Regions from separate parts of the Paenibacillus sp. A14 genome, predicted to be linked through region 2. Evidence: predicted binding sites of a transcription regulator. Region 2 holds the regulator's gene; each other region holds the start of a gene.
The links. The regulator NrdR, encoded in region 2, represses ribonucleotide reductase genes. The targets are predictions, from matches to a motif close to AACACNATATATNGTGTT.
Positions count from the first base shown of each region.

Region 1: a site for NrdR is predicted at 2,148-2,165, ahead of nrdI (class Ib ribonucleoside-diphosphate reductase assembly flavoprotein NrdI). Genes of this name have one in related genera too.
Region 3: a site for NrdR is predicted at 2,999-3,016, ahead of V4U88_RS10500 (adenosylcobalamin-dependent ribonucleoside-diphosphate reductase). Genes of this name have one in related genera too.

Region 1 is NZ_JBAGJD010000007.1:152,361-157,257, reverse strand. It holds gene nrdE (class 1b ribonucleoside-diphosphate reductase subunit alpha) at 1-1,765, opposite strand, end outside; gene nrdI (class Ib ribonucleoside-diphosphate reductase assembly flavoprotein NrdI) at 1,752-2,111, opposite strand; gene V4U88_RS18920 (ring-cleaving dioxygenase) at 2,480-3,418, shown strand; gene V4U88_RS18915 (nitroreductase family protein) at 3,565-4,164, shown strand; gene V4U88_RS18910 (TetR/AcrR family transcriptional regulator) at 4,399-4,897, shown strand, end outside.
Region 2 is NZ_JBAGJD010000017.1:29,264-34,160, reverse strand. It holds gene pstC (phosphate ABC transporter permease subunit PstC) at 1-446, opposite strand, end outside; gene V4U88_RS24940 (phosphate ABC transporter substrate-binding protein) at 525-1,484, opposite strand; gene V4U88_RS24935 (hypothetical protein) at 1,654-1,839, opposite strand; gene nrdR (transcriptional regulator NrdR) at 1,877-2,347, opposite strand; gene V4U88_RS24925 (alpha/beta-type small acid-soluble spore protein) at 2,509-2,730, shown strand; gene V4U88_RS24920 (lytic transglycosylase domain-containing protein) at 2,790-3,353, opposite strand; gene coaE (dephospho-CoA kinase) at 3,350-3,946, opposite strand; gene mutM (DNA-formamidopyrimidine glycosylase) at 3,943-4,890, opposite strand.
Region 3 is NZ_JBAGJD010000003.1:548,286-553,182, reverse strand. It holds gene V4U88_RS10510 (YqhG family protein) at 11-943, opposite strand; gene V4U88_RS10505 (DEAD/DEAH box helicase) at 950-2,731, opposite strand; gene V4U88_RS10500 (adenosylcobalamin-dependent ribonucleoside-diphosphate reductase) at 3,238-4,897, shown strand, end outside.

The sequences.
Region 1 (4,897 bases), on a different contig from region 2:
TAACGCTGGATGTCGCATTTTGGATATAGGAAATGCTGGCGGTTGGTGCAATGGCCAAACGGTAAGCATGGTACAAGCCGTTTTTCATTACGTTCTCTTTCAGCGTACTCCAATCTTCCGGTCCCGGTATATCAATCCCGGCGAACAGTTCCCGCACTCGTGGTGTTGTCGGCCGGTAGTCCGTTCGGAGATAACGTTCAAAATATACCCCTGTTGCGTATTCTGACTCTTCAAATCCGTAAAAACGTTGTCCAGTTGCCTTGGCAATCTCCATACTTTTCTCCAGTGAATGATAGTTCATGATCATGAAGAAGGTTCGCACAAAATCTCTGGCTTCCTGGCTCTCATACGCGATTTTGTTCTTCGCAAAGAAACCATGCAGGTTCATCGCGCCGAGACCCACCGAATGCATTTCACGATTTGCCTTGGCAACACCCGGCGCATTCTCTACATGGGTCATATCGCTGACTGCGGTCAGCGCGATCATCCCCTCGTGAACGGATTCCTTGATTTTTTTGTGTTCCATGACATTTGCAATATTCAAGGAAGCCAGATTGCAACTTATATCTCTGCGTATGGTGTCTGGCTGACCATAATCCGCAATTTCGGACGTCTCCTGAAGCTGAAAAATCTCGGTACACAGATTCGACATCTTAATTTGACCCACATTTTTGAGAGCATGTGCCTGATTTGCGTTGCTCTTGTTAACAATATACGGATAACCGGATTCAAGCTGGGTCATTGCGATTTTCGTTAACATGTCGCGGGCGCTCATCACTGCTTTTTTGGTAACACGGTCATCAGCGACCAGCGTATCGTACATGGTATCAAGGTCCATGTCGTCAAGATGCATGCCATACGCCTTGTATACACTATAAGGCGCAAAAACGTACATTGGCTCATTGTGTTGCGCTAATTGATAAAAACGGTTTGGAACAATCAGACCGATAGAGAGGGTCTTCAGTCGAATTCTCTCGTCAGCGTTAATTTTTTTACTATCAAGGAACTCTATAACATCCCATCCGAAAATATTATAGTAGGCTGCACCCGAGCCTTTGCGCTGGCCCATCTGATCCGCGTAGGAGAAACTGTCTTCCATCAACTTAAGGACAGGCATAATTCCTTTTGCCGCCCCTTCGACACCTTTGATTGCTTCTCCGCGGGCCCGCAGTTTAGATAGATTGACCGCTACACCGCCACCAATTTTGGATAACTGCATGCATGTGTTTAAGACATAATTGATCGAATTTAGCGAATCGTCCATTTCAAGCAGGAAGCAGGACACCATTTCTCCACGGCGGCTTTTTCCGGCATTAAGAAAGGTCGGGGTTGCGGGCTGTAGCCGCTGTTCCATCATCGCTCGTGCGAGTATACGGGCTGTGTCACCGTCACCACGTCCCAAATGGAGAGCTACAGCCGCTACCCGATCCGGATAATGCTCAAGGTACAACTTACGATCATTACTCTTCAGTGCATAGTCGGTATAAAATTTGGATACCGCCATGTAGGAAGGGAACTTGAAGTTATAGCTATGAGTGATATTAAACAATTCTAAAATTTCTTCGGAGGAATAGTTTTTATAAAAATCTTCATAAAAGTCATTTTCAATCATATACCGTACTTGTTCTTCAAAATTGGCAAATTCCAGACTTCTGGTTGCCACTTCCTTCATAAATTCATCTACTGCTTCCAGGTCTTTTTCTAACTGAAAAAAACCGTCAGAATCCCGTTTCATTAACATGTTGTTCAATTCAATATGTCGCAATTCGATTTACCTCCTGTTTGAAGCGCTCTACATCGGTCGAAGTCCCGGATAACTCAAATTTACTGAGGATGGGGACATGATACAGATCCGAGATCAAGTCTGCGCTTTTTGCAAATTTTTCCCCCCAGTTACGATTGCCGCTGGCAGCCACACCAACAAGATGGTCAGCATTGTGCTGCAAAAAGGAAGATACCTTGTTCGGTATCTGGCCAAATCCTGTTGTATATGTAATGAGTACATAGGGTTCATTTATCGTCATTTGATCTTCAATTTGAACCGCCGGGAGTTTAAGCTTGGATATAAATCTTTTTACGTTGCCGGTCTTCGAATCATAGGCAATTAGCATCGTAGGGTCCTCCTTAAATTCTATAAAATAAAGTAGAACACTATATTTAGTCGACTTCATCCATTTTATAACTATATATAGAATTGTCAATTGCAATGTTGAATAAATCAGGTAGTGATGATGCATTTTATATTTTGAAAAAAGTTGTTGACATTTGAATAGAAAAGGTTATAAAATTACCTCAATATCAAATATCTCAATATTAAGATTCGTGATATTAAGTGACTTGAAGGGTTGCTTAATTAACTGTCAGGCAAGATAAAGGACAATATTCGTTGGATCGTTTTTTTCTAAAATATCTTTATATTAAGAGTTATTGATTCGGAATTGTAGGTCGATTTTATTTATCTAAAATAGGAGGAATAAAAATGAGTAAAAAAACAATGGGTATCCACCATATTACCGCTATTGTCGGACACCCTCAAGAAAATGTGGATTTTTATGCCGGTGTATTAGGGCTTCGCTTAGTTAAAAAAACGGTCAATTTCGATGACCCAGGTACATATCACTTGTACTTCGGTGATCAAGGCGGCAGACCTGGGACGATTATTACCTTCTTTCCATGGGCTAATGCTTATAAGGGAACTATTGGCGATGGGCAAGTAGGGGTTACTTCTTATGTTGTGCCTAAGGGTGCAATAAGCTTTTGGGAAAACCGGCTAAAGCATTTTGAAGTTCCTTTCTCTAAAATCGAACGCTTTGGTGAGCAATATTTGGAATTTGACGATCCTCACGGACTCCATCTGGAAATTGTGGAACGAGAAGCAGGAGAGCCTAATATGTGGAATTTCGGCGGCATTACCTCCGATGTTGCCATTAAAGGCTTTGGGGGAGCGACCTTGCTGTCTGCACAACCGGAAAAAACCGCTGAATTGTTGGAGAAAGTCATGGGACTTGAATTCATAGGCAAAGAGGGAGATATTGCACGGTATCACTCTTCCGCCGACATCGGCAATGTGATAGACCTCAAACTTTCTCCAGTGGGCAGGGGTCAAATGGGTGTTGGTACGGTTCATCATATAGCATGGCGTGCAAAGGACAATGAAGATCAATTGGATTGGCAAAAATATGTTGCTGAACATGGCTATGGAGTCACGGCTGTTCGTGACCGGAACTACTTTAATGCCATTTACTTTAGGGAGCATGGGGAAATTCTGTTTGAGATCGCCACAGATCCTCCAGGGTTCGCACATGATGAAACATTTGAAACCATGGGGAAAGATTTGAAGTTGCCTATTCAGTACGAGCCTCATAGAGCTGAAATCGAAAAGGTCCTGCTCCCATTTGAGGTAAGAGAGCTGGACTAACTGACGAAGGGGTGGATTTGTTTGATTGCTTATATTGGGATACTCGTCTTCAAAGTTACGGTGTAAATTATAATAATTCTGTACGCTTTGGGGAAAAATATCTCCAATGAATATGGAAAGAAGAACAATTTCAGGAGGTTTTGTTCATGGCAAAAGATCTTTATACAGCTTTACAGGAGAGACGTTCGTATTACGGGATCAATAAAAATGTAAATATCTCTGATGCGAGAATTAAAGAGATCGTAGAATTTGCTGTTAAATACACACCTTCAGCTTTTAATTCCCAAACGGCCCGCGTTCTTGTACTTTCAGGCGCTGCACATGATAAACTTTGGGATATTACGACTGAAACTTTGAAGAAAGTGGTTGGAGATGGAGATTTCTCGGGGACCCAACAAAAAATGGATTCCTTTAAAGCGGGTTATGGTACCGTATTGTTCTTTGAAGATGAGGCGGTAGTTAAATCCCTCCAAGAACAATTTGCTTTGTACGCCGATAACTTCCCGATTTGGTCTAACCAATCATCCGGTATGCTTCAACTGGTTGTATGGACGGCTTTGGAGTCTGAGGGACTGGGTGCTTCTCTGCAACATTATAACCCTTTAATTGATGACCAGGTTAAGAAGGAATGGAATGTTCCTGGGAATTGGAAACTGATTGCTCAGATGCCGTTTGGTAATCCAACTGCTCAACCCGGTGATAAAGAATTCCAACCGCTTGAAGATCGCGTGAAATTCTATAGCTGATATTTCAAGGGAGAAAAACCAGTTTCAATTTTGAAACTGGTTTTTTTTGTCATGTACTCCTTATGTGCAAATAAGTTGAAGACTTGAACTTCTGTTAATCCTGAGGCGTTGACAAAAACCGACTAAACCTATATGATATTAAAACGAACTGACTGACCAGTCAATCTGGAGGGGATGATTTCCATCGTAAACGTAAATCAGTCTAGACTACGGGATGCGAGAAAATCTCAATTGATGGATATAGCCGTTGAGAGATTTGCCAAATACGGATATCAGAATACTAAAATTTCTGACATCGTCAAGGATGCCGGAGTGGCGCAGGGTACGTTCTATTGGTATTTCAAGAGTAAAGAAGCTATAGCCCTGGAAATCATTGAGTCTGGCCGAGAAGCATTACTTACGGTGATCAAGAGAGGTTACCGGACTGAAGGCGGCTCTGTTCAGGAAATGGTTCAGGGGTCTGGGCGCCTGCTGGCGAATATTTTTAGATTTGCCCAGGAGCATCGGTATTTCATGGAGCTGCTGCTCACCGGCAATGGAGAAGAGGAAGCCATTCGAAATGCGTTTCGTGAAACGCGCATCGAAATGGAGGAGTCCTTCAGGCGAAATATTGAACGCGCCGTCGAGCTGGGGATGCTGCCGATATCAACAGACATACATATAAGAGCGGCGCTGCTGATGAGTCTGATTGAGGGGATTGTTGCAAGATGGCTGTTTGGTCCTAATCCTGCGG
Region 2 (4,897 bases):
AAGATATCCCGGTAAAACGGAACGATCACGCTGAGACCCACAAACCCGTAAACAACGGATGGGATCCCGGCCAGCAGCTCGATCGCGGGCTGCAGATATTTCCGCCCAACCTTCGGCATAATTTCAACCATGAATAAGGCTGCGCAAATACTAAGCGGGGCGGCGATAATCGCGGCCATAATCGACGTACTGAAGGAACCTATGATAAACGGAAGCGCGCCGTACAAAGGCGGTTCTCCCTCCGGCTTCCATTCGGTCCCTCCAAAGATTTCTCCAATGGAGATGCCATCTTTGATAAAGGAGCTAAACCCTTTGGTGGCGACAAAATAGACTAACGAAAATATAGTCACAACAAGCAGCACAATACATAAGGAGGTAAAAACTTTACCAGTCCACTCTTCCATAATGTGCTGTTTTATTTTGCGATTTTCTCTGGACCGAGCCATGAGACCTCTCCTTTTTGAAAGCACAGAAAGAGGCAGAATACTCCGCCTCTTGTCTTGCCGTATGATGATGTCGATCTATTATTTCGTGATGTTGCCATCCAGATCGCGCTTCACCTGCATTTTGCCGGCCGGAATGTAACCAAGCTCTACGACATCCGCGTTTTGAATTTCATCGGATACCATGTAGTCCAGGAACGCCTTTACCACTTCATTCGGCTCGCCTTTGGTGTACATGTGCTCGTAAGCCCATACCGGATAAGTGCCGTTCGCTACATTTTCTTCCGTCGCTTCCACACCTTCATATTTTACAGTCTTCACTTTTTCGTCCAGGTAAGAAAGTGCCAGGTAACCGATCGCGCCGGGAGTTTCGCTTACAAGCTTTTTAACCGTGCCCGAGGAATCTTCCTGAATGGCGCCTGGAAGGTCTTCGGTCTTCGTGCCGAGCGCGTATTTCTCAAAAGTAGCGCGCGTACCGGAGCTGGACGGTCTGTTTACGATTTGAATCTTTTGATCCGGACCGCCTACGTCTTTCCAGTTGGTGATTTTGCCGGTAAAGATTTGAACCAACTGGTCTTTAGTCAGATTATCGATCGTAATTTCAGGATTTACCACCGCAGCCATAGCCACCACCGCAACTTGATGGTCAACCAGTCCTTTGGCAGCCGCCTCATCCAATTTCTCTTCCGCAAACACGTCGGAGTTACCGATGTCCGCTTGTCCGCCGGATACTTGCGTCAAGCCCGTACCGCTTCCTCCGCCTTGAACTTGAATCGATACTTTAGGGTTCTTCTCCATAAATTTCTTGGAGGCTTGATCCACCAGCGGTTGAAGTGCGGAGGAACCTACAGCCAGGATCGAACCGGAAAGCTCGGAAGTTGTTGTTTCTCCACCGTTTGCGGCACCTTTCTCTCCACTTGCGGAATTCGTGGTTCCGGTGTTTGTTCCGGCACCCTCACTATTCGTCTTGTTCCCTTGACCGCAAGCAGCCAATGCGAAACTTAAAACCAAAGTCATTACCAAGACCAAACTCTTTTTCATTGTTAAGGTTTCCCCCTCATTTGTTTGTACAACTCGATTATAAGCAGCAAATATCAAACCCATGTTTTTGTTTTGTAAACGCAATGTAAAAAATTCGAATAAAAAAAACGCCTGCCCAGAAGAAACTCCGGACAAACGTTTACCAATGTTATATGCGCGAACTTTAGTTTTAGTCCACCTGCTTTTGTAGAATCTTTACAGCTATGGCTCCGAGGGCCGCACCGGCCAGACCGAAGAATGACACGGAAGCGATGACGGAGTAAGATGTCCATCCCAGCAAAAAAGCGATCCCACTGCCGAAGGTGGTGCCCCCCAGAAAACCGCAAGCGGGTCCGATGAGCCGATTTGCCTGCATCTCGCTCTCACTCCTTAGTAAAGAAAATAACGTATTGTTATTGATCCTCTCCGGTTGTTTTGGATAAGAGACCTTTCAGTTCTTTCATAAACATATTGATATCCTTAAATTGGCGATAAACCGAAGCGAACCGCACATAAGCGACCTCATCGACGGGATAAAGCTGTTCCATAACCAGTTCGCCGATTTGCCTGCTTTCCACCTCCGCATTGGCCGATTGCCGAAGAGAACGCTCCGCTTCGGAAACAATGGACTCCAACTGCTCTACGGAAACCGGCCGTTTCTCACAGGCCCGGATCAAGCCGCGAAGCAGCTTCTCTCTGCTAAATTCTTCCCGGCTGCCGTCCTTCTTAATCACGATCAGCGGCATCTCTTCCACCATTTCAAACGTGGTGAAGCGGCGGTTGCACTTTTCGCACTCCCGGCGGCGGCGGATGGAACGGTTCTCGTTCGCCGGTCTGGAATCCAACACCTTTGTACCTAAATAATCACAATAGGGACATTTCAAAAGAATCTCCCTCCTTTCGTTCTCGCCCTAAGCTCTATATCACGATTCATTGAACTACGGCTTTCTTATTTCTTGATTCCAATATATAACTTTAAAAACAGGTAATGAAGTTGCCGAATCCCGAGCATAATACAGTTACCAACCACAAGGAGGTGAACATCATGGCCCAAAACAACAATTCTTCGAATGACCTGGTGGTTAGACAAGCTTCCGGAGCACTGGAGCAAATGAAATATGAAATCGCTCAAGAGCTTGGAATCTCTTTCCCACAAGACGGATATGCAGGTAACCTGACTTCTTATGAGAACGGTTCGATCGGTGGTTTCATCACTAAACGTTTGGTGACCCTGGCCGAGCAATCGCTGGCAGGTCAATTCAGATAATAAACACCGATCAACGGGAAGTGAGGGCAGCTTTTTAGCTGCCCATGCTTCTTTTTGAATTAAAAATCCTCATATATACTTGAATACTGTTTATAATAATGGGAAACCCGTTGTACATAATGCCTCGTTTCGCCAAAAGGAATATCCTTCGCGCTCTCGAGCCGCCCGTCCCATCGGCCGCTGCGAAGCCAGTTTTTCACGTTGGTCGGCCCCGCATTATAGGCGGCGATGACCGCTATCATATTCCCGTCAAACTGGTCGGAGAGCGATTTCAGATACCAGGTTCCGATCCGGATATTGGTCTCCGTCTCCTCTTTCACCCGATCCAACGGGACATCCTCCAGCTTGGCCTTCTCGATGACCCATTTTGCCGTATCCGGCATGATTTGCATGATGCCAAGCGCTCCCTTTTTGGACTCCGAGCCCGGTTTATAATTCGTTTCCACTTTGATAATCGCGGCCACCATCAACGGGTCCAGACCGTTGCTGCGGGCATGATGGCGAATTTCCTCTTTATAAGGGATCGGATAAAAAAGCGACAGCCATGCGGAATTGAAAAATAAGATCAGGATAAAGCCCAAAAACAACAAAAGCAGCACTCTTTTTTTACGAAGCCAACTCATGCCAGTCCCTTATCCTGCCAAAAGGTATCAATTTGACGTTCCGTCTCTTCTCTGCCGTGACTGTTATCGATCAAAACATCCGCCCTCTCTCTTTTTTCTTCGATATCCATCTGGGCATTCAGTCTGGCTTCCGCTTCATCTAAAGTCAGCCGATCCCGCAGTATCAAACGCTCCAATTGAATGGCTCGGGGGACGTAGACGACCATCACCTCTTCGTACAACCCTTCCAGACCAGACTCAAAGAGGAGCGGAATATCCGCCACAACCAGTCTTCGCGGCTCCGCCGCTTCGATTCCCGTCATCATTCTCTTCATCTCCGCACGAATCGCCGGATGCGTAATGGCTTCCAGCGCCTTGCGCTGGCCCGTGTCGGAAAAGACGATCGCACCAAGCTTCTTGCGGTCAAGGCGCCCATCCGGCAGCAGGATTTCCCTTCCGAACCGTTCCGCCACCGCGTCCAAAACAGGATGACCCGGCTCCATGATTTCTCTGGCGATGACATCGGCATCGATTAACGCCGCTCCCCGCTTAACGAGCATCTGTGATACCGTGCTTTTTCCGGTCGCGATCCCCCCGGTTAACCCGATATTCATCCTCTCACTCCATTTCCGGTATGAGCCCGTTTAGAAGCGGGACCTTTCGCTTTCGCCTTCGTTTTTTCCTTAGGCTTCCCCTGAACGCTGTTTTTCTTCACAACAGGTTCGTCCGCATATTGCGGCTGGCAGCTCGGGCAAAAATGGGTTCCGCGTCCTCCCACGACCGTCTTCTCCACGGCTTGTCCGCAATTAACGCAAGGTTCTCCCTGCCGGCCGTAAATCCGCAGCGAATGCTGGAACATCCCCATTTCGCCCTGTCCGTTCACATAGGATTTGATCGATGAACCGCCGGCCTCCACCGCTTCGGTTAACGTAGCCAATATCGCCTCGTACAGACGGGTCAGTTCGGCATCGCCGAGCCGGTTGGCCGGGCGCTCCGGGTGAATGCCCGCGCGGAAAAGCGCTTCATCCACATAAATATTCCCTAGCCCGACCACGTATTCCTGGTTCAGTAGCGCCGGTTTGATCTTGGTGGTCCGCCCCGAGATCGCCTTCCGGAACGCTGCCTCGGTAAAGGTATCGTCGAGCGGTTCCAAACCCAGTTTGGCCAACGGCTGGTTGCTAAATTCCTCGCCGGGCAAAAAAAGATGCATCGTCCCGAACTGGCGTACATCTTTATACCGCAATTCCGTTCCGTCCGTAAAATGAAATATGACGTGCGTATGCTTCTCCAGCGGATCGCTGCCATCATAAAGGCCGTACCGGCCTTCCATCCTCAGATGAGAGACCAGCACCAGCCCGTCCATAATGATCCGCAAAAATTTCCCCCTGCGGCCCACATCCAGAATCCGGTGTCCCGCCAGTTCCAGCTCGAAGCGCCGGATATCGTCCGGCCGCTGGATAATTCGCGGCAGCAGCACACTGACCGATTGGATGGTTTTGCCGACAATGAGTCCGGTCAGCGTTCTTCTGACCGTCTCCACTTCCGGTAATTCCGGCATTGTCTTG
Region 3 (4,897 bases), on a different contig from region 2:
CAATGTCTGGCTAACCCGGCGAACGCAGATGAAAGATGCCGCTGCCGATCGCCGAAACGACAATTCTCGGCTCGTACTGCCAGCGGATTTCTCCTCGCCGGGCCTCGTACTGTTCCGCGACGGCCTTTTTTCGTTCTTCATCCGGGTCGGCCAGCAGATCTTTATAATATGCATCGATGAGCGACAATTCCTCGCTTAGCCTTTCCCGGGCTTCGTCCGCCCAGGCGCTGTCGCAGCGGCCCAGCCTTTCGCCGATCACGTTCTCCAGCGCCTGAAGCCCCTGAGCCAGCGTCAACTGGCTGGGCAGCACGTGCATATTCTCGGGGACGCGCGGAACGAAAGCTTTCCCCGCCAGCCGGGGGGAGAAGGGATCCGCAATCTGTCCCGTCCGCAAGGATACCCCGAGAAAATGCAGCTCCTCCCGCTTCATGTCGCAGCAGAACTCGAGCTTGAAGCGGACGCCCAGCCAAGGCTCGTAGGCGGCGGAGAGCAAGGTGTCCCGCTGGAGGGGGCCGGGGTCCTCAAACAGATAGATGCTGCGTCCGCCTTGCTTGACCGCGGCAAAAATCTGTTTGAGGCGGGGGCTGCCAAAATGTAGCTCCTCCCGCTGAATCCGGCCCGGCCCGAGAATGGGCAGCGGGCGGACGGCGCCGAAGTGGCGGGACATTAGGGAATCCTCCCCGGCGTCCGCGGCCCCGCCCGATTCCTCCTGGGTTTCCCGGTGGCGTTCGGGATCGAAAATAAACGAGAAGGTCATCGTTTCCGGCTCGGTCCCCGTGCGTTCGATGAAACCCCAGTAGTACGGCCGGTTGGTCAAATCGCGGTCCGCCCGGGGAGACAGTTTGACGGTGACGTGGTACGGCGATTTTTCCAGAAACCGGCATTCCGTCGTCTCCAGATAAGTCATCACAAAATCGCGAATCTGTTCCTTGGTCATGGCCATATCCGCTCAACCTCCCAGCAGCCGCTGGATCGCCATGTTTTTGCCGGCTGGATCCCCTTCGGCCCCCAGATCGTGACGGAGCGAATGAAGCGACTGGCCCAGGGAATCGACTTTGCTGGCGATTTCCTCCTGGCTGCCGGACTCCAGCAGAATCTTATATAAGCTTTTTTCCAGGGAATCGTTCTTTTCAAAACGCTCCAAAATGACGTCGAGCTCCCCGATGACCATTTCGAACATGTTAATTTTTTCGTGCAAAAGATTCAGGATATGCTCCTCGATCGTTCCCTTGGTTGACAGGTTGTAAATTTGAACGTCGTTTTTTTGTCCGAGCCGGTGCACCCGTCCGATCCGCTGCTCCACACGCATCGGGTTCCAGGGCAGGTCGAAGTTGATCATTTGATGGCAGAATTGGAGATTGATACCCTCGCCGCCGGCTTCGGTCGCGATCATAACCTGGGCCCGGCCGCGGAACAGGTCCATCATCCAGTCTTTTTTGCCACGGTTCATACCCCCGCGATAGGGGACGGCACTCATGTTCCGGTCGCGGAAATATTTGAGCAGATATTCCTGGGTGGCCCGGTATTCGGTGAAAACGATGACCTTGTCGTCCATTTGCCCGATCAGTTCCATCGCTTTTTCGGCTTTGCTGTTGGCCTGGATCTTTTTAATAATGCCGACGAGGTCCCATATTTTATCGCGCAGGGGCGAATCGGGAGCGAGCTTCTTGGAGAGATTGACGAGTGTGACGAACACGGCGTCCCGGCTGCTGCATACTTCCCGCTGCAAGGTCACCAGGGAGAGCATGCTGTTCAGGTCGCCGCCGGCTGCATGATATTGGTCTTTGACAAAGGAAGTAACACCATCGTATAATTCCATTTCTTCGGTTGAGAGATGGACATCGATATTTTTGACATTGCGTTTCGTAAATTCCAACTGTCCGTCTCCACGGCGGTTGCGGATCATAATTTTGGCGAGCTCGCTTTTCAACTGGCCCTCGTTTTTGGGGACCCGTTTGTCGTAGACGAAATTGGAGGCAAAATCGGTTTGTCCACCGAGTTGGCCGGGCTTGAGCAGCGTGATCAGGTTAAACAGCTCGCCCATGTCGTTCTGAACCGGGGTTGCGGTTAGAAGCAGGCAGTATTTTTTTCGCAGTTGCAGCATGAATTGATAGTTGGTTGTCTTCTTGTTCTTCAGTTTATGCGCTTCGTCCACGATCACCATGTCATACTCGCTGCCCAGCAGGATTTCGCGATGCGGTTCGCGCTTGGCCGTGTCTATGGAGGCGACGACGACGTCGTTTTGCCAGGAATGCGCCTTTTTCTGCGCGACGGCGGGAATGCCGAATTTCTGATTCAGCTCGCGCACCCATTGCAGCACAAGCGAGGCCGGGACGAGAATGAGCGCTTTCCGGACCAGTCCGCGGATGATATATTCCTTCAGAATAAGGCCGGCTTCGATCGTTTTTCCCAAGCCTACTTCGTCCGCCAGGATGGCCCGTCCGCGCATCTCGAACAGTACTTTGCGGGCGGTTTCGGTTTGATGCGGGAGCGGCGTAACCTCCTGAAGATGCTTCAGACAGAGCATTTCTTCAAAACTGGTGACGAGCGAAGCTTCTTCGGCCTGACCGGCGAGGTTGAACAGCTTCCAATCGTCCCAAGGGCCGCCTTTGTCCAGCCGTGCTTCCAGGTCTTCGTACCAACTGCGGTCAAACTCGACCGTTATGTTGCCAGGAACGGCGGTTGTCGAAGCGGCAGCGGCGGTGACGGAACCCGGGGCATGAGGATTCATGATGTAAAACCTCCCTTTGCGTGTCGGCTGACCGGGGCCAGCGTCTGGTGAATGCTCACATTAAGGAGTAGTATGGACGAAATCGGGATACTTCATAACCTTACGGCTGAGCAGCCGGTTTTCAGGGCAATTTTCATAGAAGGCGGCTCGAAAAAAAGAGGATGGGGGAGGAATTCGGCGATCGGTCGGGCTTGACCCATTTTCTTGGCTAAAATTTCATGCTGAATTCCCGTGACAACGAGATATTGTATAGTATAATGGTATTCGCACACAATATGTTGTGATTTTTACATATGATATACCGTTTCTATCGTGTGCATTCCGGTTATAGGTTGGTAGGAAAAAGCCCGGATTTCACGTTTTTTAAGGGAATTGCGGGGCGTTTCGAGAGCCTGTGGCCGCTATTTTTTTGCGATCATCGACAAAGCGTAACCTTCGAGCCTTTGCACTCGATCATTTTAGATTCCGAAGCTTGCGCCGACCATATTTAGAGGAGGGTGTTTTCTTTGAAAACAGAACATAAGCAACGCCTGGAAGGGCTTAGCGAAAAAATCTTTTTGGACCGGTATGCCTGGAAGGACGCGGACCCGAGTCATGCCGAGGTAGGCGACGTGGTATTGGTTCTGACCAAAGACGATCCGAAGTTCCCGACCAAAGAAGTCGGTGAAGTCGTGGCCCGGAACGGCCGCACCGTAACGGTCAAGACGCGCAAGGGCGAATTGGTGGAGTCCGATGTGGAGAAACTGACGCTGAACATCGAGAAAACGCCTGAAGAAATGTGGGACCGGCTTGCGGGCGCGATGGCTTCGGTCGAGAAAACCCCGGAGCTGCAAGAGGAATGGCGCGAGAAGTTCCGCTATATTCTGGACGACTGGAAGCTGGTGCCGGGCGGACGAATCGCTGCCGGGGCGGGCGCGAGCGAGGAGCTGACGCTGTTCAACTGCTATGTGATCCCTTCACCGAAAGACAGCCGCGGCGGGATCATGGAAACCTTGTCGGAAATGACGGAGATTATGGCCAGAGGCGGCGGAGTCGGCATTAACCTCAGCTCGCTGCGTCCCCGCCGCGCCGTGGTTAAAGGCGTCAACGGATCTTCGAGCGGCGCCGTGTCCTGGGGCGGACTGTTCAGTTACACGACCGGCCTGATCGAACAAGGGGGAAGCCGCCGCGGCGCCCTGATGCTGATGATCAACGACTGGCATCCCGATGTGCTCGATTTTATTACCGTCAAACAAACGATGGGCCAAGTGACGAACGCCAACCTGTCGGTATGCGTGAGCAACGCCTTTATGAAAGCCGTCAAGGAAGATCTGGACTGGGAGCTCGTGTTCCCGGACACGACGTATGATGATTACACCGAGGTCTGGGACGGCGATCTGGAGAAATGGAAGGCGGCCGGGCGCAACGTGGTGCACTACCGGACCGTCAAAGCCCGCGATATTTGGCATACGATCATCGAATCGGCGTGGAAATCCGCCGAGCCGGGTGTCGTGTTCATGGAATATTACAACCAGATGTCGAACAGCTGGTATTTTAACCCGATCATTTGTACGAATCCGTGCGGTGAGCAAGGGCTGCCGGGTTGGGGCGTATGCAACCTGTCGGCCATGAACCTGTCCAAATTCTACGATGAAGAAAACCATGATGTCGCTTGGGACGAGCTCGCGACCACGACCCGCTATTCGGTGCGTTTCCTGGATAACGTCATCGACAAAACGCCGTACCATTTTGAAGAAAACGAGAAAAACCAGAAGAAAGAGCGCCGCGTCGGGCTCGGAACGATGGGTCTTGCCGAACTGATGATCAAGCTGAACATCCGCTACGGCAGCCCGGAATCGCTGAAGTTCCTCGATAAATTGTACGGCTTCATCGCCAAGGAAGCCTACCTCGCTTCCGCCGAGATTGCGGCGGAGAAGGGCTCCTTCCCGGCGTTTGAAGCGGATAAATATCTGCAAAGCGGATTTATGAAGGTGATGACGGAGGTATATCCGGAAGTCGGGGCAGCCGTCCGCGAAAAAGGCATCCGCAATGTTACGATCATCACCCAGGCGCCGACGGGCAGCACGGGGACGATGGTCGGAACCTCGACCGGGATCGAGCCGTACTTTGCCTTTAAATACTACCGTCAAAGCCGCTTGGGCTTCGACGAGCAATTCGTGCCGATCG